DNA from 3 places in the Paenibacillus sp. VTT E-133280 genome. Region 2 is predicted to be linked to each of the others. Evidence: riboswitches for the same ligand, from Rfam matches in the RefSeq annotation. Region 2 holds a riboswitch; each other region holds the start of a gene.
The links. Region 2 has a riboswitch for cobalamin ahead of CA600_RS09850 (S-layer homology domain-containing protein). Riboswitches for the same ligand answer to the same signal wherever they lie in the genome.
Positions count from the first base shown of each region.

Region 1: another riboswitch for cobalamin. It lies ahead of metE (5-methyltetrahydropteroyltriglutamate--homocysteine S-methyltransferase); the one in region 2 lies ahead of CA600_RS09850 (S-layer homology domain-containing protein).
Region 3: another riboswitch for cobalamin. It lies ahead of CA600_RS28380 (anaerobic ribonucleoside triphosphate reductase); the one in region 2 lies ahead of CA600_RS09850 (S-layer homology domain-containing protein).

Region 1 is NZ_NFUX01000115.1:4,024-6,299, forward strand. Features, by position in the region: gene metE (5-methyltetrahydropteroyltriglutamate--homocysteine S-methyltransferase) at 1-1,154, opposite strand, end outside; cobalamin riboswitch at 1,411-1,615, opposite strand; gene CA600_RS29315 (undecaprenyl-diphosphate phosphatase) at 1,810-2,276, opposite strand, start outside.
Region 2 is NZ_NFUX01000016.1:71,943-74,218, forward strand. Features, by position in the region: gene CA600_RS09840 (cellulase family glycosylhydrolase) at 1-60, opposite strand, end outside; gene CA600_RS09845 (hypothetical protein) at 280-858, shown strand; cobalamin riboswitch at 949-1,149, shown strand; gene CA600_RS09850 (S-layer homology domain-containing protein) at 1,415-2,276, shown strand, end outside.
Region 3 is NZ_NFUX01000101.1:4,816-7,091, forward strand. Features, by position in the region: gene CA600_RS28375 (MTH1187 family thiamine-binding protein) at 1-60, opposite strand, end outside; cobalamin riboswitch at 437-670, shown strand; gene CA600_RS28380 (anaerobic ribonucleoside triphosphate reductase) at 888-2,276, shown strand, end outside.

The DNA.
Region 1 (2,276 bases), on a different contig from region 2:
GTAAGGACTTCGCGACTGGCTGTCAACGCAGCAGCAGCTTCTCCTGTACCCTCTAAGGCTGCAGCAAGCAGGCCAAGCTCACTAAGCTTCTCATCAGCAAAGGCTAATGCAGCCTTGACGGTTGTCTTCAGCTTCGCCTCACCCTGAACAGTAACCGGAACATGCAGCAAACTGCAAGAAGGCTGTAGAATAAGACGATCAAGCGGTACATGTACACTCAGCTTCTCGATTAGCTGCAGCTTAGCATCCAGATCCGAGCGCCAGATGTTGCGTCCGTCAATAATACCCGCTCCCAGCCACTTATCCTCAGGCCAGCCAAGACGTTCAATCGATGCCAGGTTCGTCCCGCCATCATGGACAAAATCAAGACCTAAACCTTGTACCGGAAGTTTGAACAATGCCTCCAGCGGTTCAGCAGCTTCAAAGTAAGTCTGCAGAATAATATTTAAACCAGGCACGGATTCAGCAATTTCTGTGTAAATCGAGTGAAGTAAGGATAATTCTGACTCATTTATTCCTGTAACAATTGCTGGTTCATCCATCTGTACCCAGCATACTCCTTCTTGCTTCAGTTCCTGCAACAGCTGAATGTAAACCGGAAGAAACCGAGCAGCAATCTTCGCAATATCCGCAGATGCAAAACCTTTTGACAACTTAAGGAATGTATAAAGGCCTAAAACTACAGGTTTACCCTCAATTCCCCCTTGGGACTTGGCAAAACGATAAGCTTCCAGTGGTTTGTTCTCGGTCAGACGCGGCGTTTGTGCACCAATCTCTGGAACGATGTAATGATAGTTCGTATTGAACCATTTAGTCATCTCACAAGCGGTAGCCTCAGCATTTCCTCTAGCCATCGCAAAATAAAGATCAAGTCCAATGTCGCCACCGTCATACGCATAACGTGGAGGTACGATCCCGAACATAACAGCTGTATCCAGCACATGATCGTAGAATGTAAAATCATTTACCGGAATGAAATCAATTCCTGCCTCCTGCTGAGTCTTCAAATGCTGAAGCTGAATGCCTGTCATTTCAGTACGGAATTCTTCCTCATTTATTTTCCCCGCCCAGAAGGCTTCCAACGTTTTCTTCCACTCGCGGTTTTTTCCGATTCTTGGATAGCCAAGATTACTTACTTTTACTTTGTTCGTCACTTTGCAGCTCCCCTTCTCCATTTTCTTATTTTGGACTTGATATCACTTGCATTCCTATAAGCATAAACGCCTTCGGCGTCCTTGTAAGGACGGTAAGCATTTTAGCGAGAAATATAAGACATAAAGCATAGGTGCAAAACTTATACTTTCTTATATTTTAAAAAAGAGCGCCCTTCCCTAAAAAAAGTCAAAGGGAAAGACGCCCATAATATACCTATGGTTAACGTCTAACACCTTCCTATCCTCCGTAGGTGAAGCAGTGCTGTTGAAACAGGCAGGTCTCCTGGCTAGCGGTGTCAGCATCCTTAGCAGTCTTCCCAGCAGTAGTAAATTGCCAGTGACATATGTTGCTATGGACTCTTCCGTTACAGTGGCGGGACCGCATCGGCTTCGAACCGAACTTCCCTTTTAAGCCTACCGAATTACTAATTCCGGCAAGCACCTGTCTCCGTTATTTTCAAGCTAAAACGCCATTGGCGTCCTTTTAAGGACGGTAAGACGTTTATGCGAGAATAATAAGAATAAAGTGAAACTTTTACTTTATCCTTATCATCAATAAAGTGAGTGTCTTAATCTGATGTCATCATACGTGAAAGCCCCCGTCATCTGCAATAGATGACGGGGGCTTTGGTTATATCGATTCCTTATAACGGATTTAGAAAAACACGAAATATACTACTGCAGCAAGTACTATGCGATATATAGCAAATGGTAAAAGCTTAATCCGGTTGATCAATTTCAAGAAGAAACGCATCGATAATAACGCAAACACAAAGGCACTGATAAAGCCTGCAATGAAGAACGGCAGGGCATCGATGGTGAAATATTGCCAGTTCTTCATCAGTGAGAGTAAACTGGCGCCTGCCATGATTGGAACAGCCATAATAAACGTGAAATCAGCAGCAGCACGATGACTCATACCCAGAAGAACACCACCAGAAATCGTCGACCCGGAACGTGAAAATCCCGGCCACAAGGAGAAGCACTGGACCAGACCAACACCTAGCGCCTGCTTATATGTAATCTGATCGACACTCTCCGTTTGAATCTTCTTAGGTCCGAATAGATCCGCAATAATCATTAATACAGCACCGACTACTAGACCGATTAACACGGTAGATG
Region 2 (2,276 bases):
AAGCAGAAGAGCGGTGACAAGGGTCAATGATAAGAAGTGTTTCTGGATTCGAGTAGTCATTGAATTCTCCTTTGTAAGATCATTTTTGAGGATGCTTAAACCGGACCTTCCTTAGTACTTTGGTGCTTAGATGATCATATACACCTCCATTAATTTGTTGTAAACGCTTACCAAATACCCTAACATAGAATAATTTCAACGAGTACCTTACTAATTTGTGGTAAATTCATATATGAATTAGTGATTTGCAGTGATTCCAAAGTTATGGAGGGCAATCCAGTGAGCAGATTTCATTACATAGGCTCGGCTACAGAGCTTCCGTTAGGAGAAAGAGGCAGTGTACTGTCAGCAAAGACATATAATGAAGTGAAAAATTCCCCAGAGTATAAGAATCAAAGAGAGGCTTTACGCCTGCAAGGCATAATTCCTTTGGATGACATCGCAGATCTGTCTCATTTAAGAGATGAGGACTGTCTTGTATACGACTCGGAAGAAGATGCAGCGGGTATTTTTATAGAGGAACTTGGGTATTGGAACGATGAGATTCGCAAGCATTTTCGGAGTCCATATGTATACCGGATTTCACCGAATTGGGGCGGCTTCTCTGTATCCCCTAAGCTAAAAGATACGCTACCAGGATCGTATGATGCCTCACTCAAGTGTTGTCGGGAGTTATTTAGGCTTATGACAGATTATGGGGTATCTGGTGCCGAGTTTGAGCTTTATACTTGTTGGGCTGAGGAAGAAGGGCTCCTACGAAATAAAAAGTATGATCGATTCTTTGATTTGGCCTCTTTGTCACTGGAGGAGGGCTTTGAGCTGAGAGAAAAAGAGTATATTGTGGTTAAAATGATTTGATATTCAATAGGATTATCGCTAACTACTCGTTATACAAAAAACAAATATTGCATGACAAAAGCATCTATATTAGATATGATGGAGCATGAAAAATTAATATTAGCAATAGGTGCCAATTATGAATGTTTCGGAAATGCAATCATAGATTGGTTAAATGGAAAGCGGGTGTGAGTCCCGCGCGGTCCCGCCGCTGTGAAAGAGGAGTCCTTGCAAGGTACCACTGGGAAACTGGGAAGGTAGCAAGGGTGATGATACTTGAGCCAGAATATCTGCCTGTTTCTGATACACCATTAAACTCTACGAGCGATAGAGGGGTGTTTGATATAGTATATGCCTGCTATTATTGCGGTTCACTATCTTAAACCTCTTGACGTTATGTTGAGTGGTTTTTTTGTAGTGCTAAAAATATAAGAAAGTATAAGTTTAGCACCTATACTCTATGTCTTATATTTCTCGCTAAACGCATAACGTCCTTATAAGGACGCCGAGGGCGTTATGCTTGGAAAGTTTATTCTGTTTTTTTATTATAGGAAGAGAAGGGAAGGGTTATGGAAACATGAAGAAAAATAAGTTTTTAGCTTGGTTACTCATTGTAGCTGTATTTATCACGACGTTCTCTACAAGCGTAATCCCGGCTCATGCGAATGAAGTAATTGCCGATAGTGCAGTTGTAACAACAGAGGTTAATCAAGCTCTAGTAGAGCAGATTAATGCGTTAGTACAAGAGCCAGATACAGAGAAGCCTACGATATTAATAGAAGGTATACAAGATAAACAAGAAGTATCCAGTAAAGATTTAAGCTTCAAAGTTGTGGTTACAGACAATGTCTATAAAGACATTATCCCAGTAGTAAAGCTGAACCAAGTCGTTCTGTCAGCTACTAATGGTGAGTACAGAGCCTCTCTTAACCCAGGTAGTAACGTAATCGCAGTAACGGCTGTAGATGGCGCTGGGAACAAAGCAGATAATGTAACCTATCAGGTTACTTATAAAATTACTGCCAAAGAACAGTTAGATAAAAGCTTGGCTTACATCGTTAACACTGTAAAGAATCCGTCATTTGGAACAGGTAGCGGAGAATGGTCGATTCTTTCTCTAGCACGTGCGAACTATAAAGTACCAAGTGGTTATTATGATCTCTATTACAACAATGTAGCTACGAAAATAACATCGATTATCAAAGAGGATGGAAAACTCGACGCCAATAAAAGCACAGAGAATTCCAGAGCAATTCTAGGACTGACCTCTATCGGAAAAGATATCACGAATGTTGCAGGTCATGATCTAAGAAATGCACTCGCTGATTATCAATATATTCAGAAGCAAGGGAACAACGGTCCCATATTTGCTCTGATTGCACTAGATAGTCATGACTACGAAATTCCAGTATTATTCCCTGATCCTGATGAGAAGGGAG
Region 3 (2,276 bases), on a different contig from region 2:
GCTGCTAAGGCTCGTACTACCTGTTCCAATCGGAATAACGGTTACTTCAGCAATAGGCATGGGAATACCTCCTCGGAATTTTAAAGTATGTGTCTCCTTCTATTGTAACAACTCCACCGCTCTCCCACAAATGATCTCAGCTTTATTATGCCCCTTCTTCTTTCCCCCAAAAATTCTCCGAAATATGACTTTCGCCACGGGTATTTTTTCTTACGTGAATTCTAGGGTCATCTGCACTACATTTATGGACTCTTTGTGGCATCTTTTCGGACAATTTATGAATCATTTTTCATATGCCTGTGGATCAATTGTGGATTACTTATGGACAGCCTGTGGATCATTTGTGGAGTACTTTTGAAGAACCCGCTCCCCGCGCGGGTTTTCTAAAAAACTGTTTACAAACACAACATCTTGGGTTATTTTTATCTAACGACAACAAAATATAGTGGAGACAGGCGCTTTGATCCTTAATCGGAATTAGAGCTTAATAGGGAAGTACGGTGAAAATCCGCTGCGGTCCCGCCACTGTAACCGGATGCCCTTTACAAGCTTTTAGAAGCTAAAGATGGGCAGATCTCCTGGCAGAAGCCACTGAGGGTAAGAACCCCCTTGGGAAGGCGCTGAGAGGTCCTACGGAAGCCAGGAGACCTGCCTGTTTCGACGACACCAACTATGAGTGCCTGCGAGGAACAGGAGTGGTGTCCGCATGCGGTCATCTTCTTAGAGACCACTACAAATATCTGTGTGGATATTTACATAACGCATCGGGCATTTTCAGCCATCCTCGCTAGGGGATGCTTTTTTTATGAGATCACAATGAATATACGGCCGCTTATGCGGCCCCACTTCTTAATGATAGGACGATAGACTGAGAGGAGAGCTATACAATGACGTTGTTGGAGAGACAATTTAACGGTACAACAAATGCACGGGAAGTTCTTTTAGAAGAGCTCATTGATTTAGGACGCGATATTATCGACAGCCGGGATTTGGACTTGCTGCGCGAGAATGCCAATTTGAACGGAGAGAGTTTCTCCGGTAAAATGAGCAAGTTCGGCAGTGAATATTCAAAATGGTACGCCCGTAACTTTACGATGCCGCCGCAGCTGGTGCAAGCCATTGATGACAATGTCGTCTATGTGCATGATCTGGATCAATACGCAATCGGAACGACTAACTGCATTTTTATCCCGTTTGATAAGCTTCTCCGAGAAGGCTTCAACACCGGCAACGGCAGTGTTCGTCCTCCGAACTCCATAATGACAGCTATGTCACTAGTAGCAATCATTTTTCAATCCCAGCAAAATGCTCAATATGGCGGTGTATCCGCCAATAAACTCGACTATGATCTGGCACCTTATGTAACCAAATCCTTCGCTAAGCTGTTCCGCAAGGGTCTGGATTATTTTGATGAGGGACAAGCTAATGAATCTTTGGGCGAGATCACAATGAGCCGGACCGATCTGGCCGAGGTATATCCGAAATCGTTCCGTTATGCACTGAAAGAAACTGAAATCGAAACCCTGCAAGCGGCTGAAAGTATGGTACATAATCTCAATACCATGTCCAGCCGATCCGGCGGGCAAATTCCGTTTACCAGTATCAATTATGGTACTTGTACTTCACCAGAAGGTCAGCTTGTAATCAGTTCCCTGCTAACAGCAACGATGAACGGGCTTGGCAGCGGAGAAACACCTGTATTCCCTATTCAAATCTTCAAATGCAAGCAAGGAATCAACCAACAGCAAGGCGATCCTAACTATGAATTGTTCCTAAAAGCAGCGGAATGTTCTGCACGCAGACTGTATCCGAACTTTGCTAATCTAGACGCTCCGCTCAACTTGCAGTATTATGATCCAAGTGATCCTGATACGGAATTTGCTACAATGGGCTGCCGCACTCGAGTGCTCGGTGACCGTTTTGGGCGTAATCATTGCTCCGGGAAGGGCAACCTTTCCTTTAATACACTGAATCTGGTTCGGCTCGGTCTGGCACACGGCACAGTAACAGGCCGGCGTACCGTCGCAGACGAAGCTGGCTTCTATGAGGATCTAAATCACTATATGGACATTGCGCTGGAAGGACTTCTTCATAGGTTCCGCATCCAAAGCGCGCAAAAAGCTAAAGCATCCGATTTCATGATGCGAGAAGGCGTCTGGGAAGGCGGCGAAACCCTCGCTCCTGAAGACTCTGTAGGTGAACTGCTGAAGCATGGTAGTCTGTCGCTCGGCTTCATCGGTATGGCGGAATGCATGAAAGCCATGTACGGCAAACAC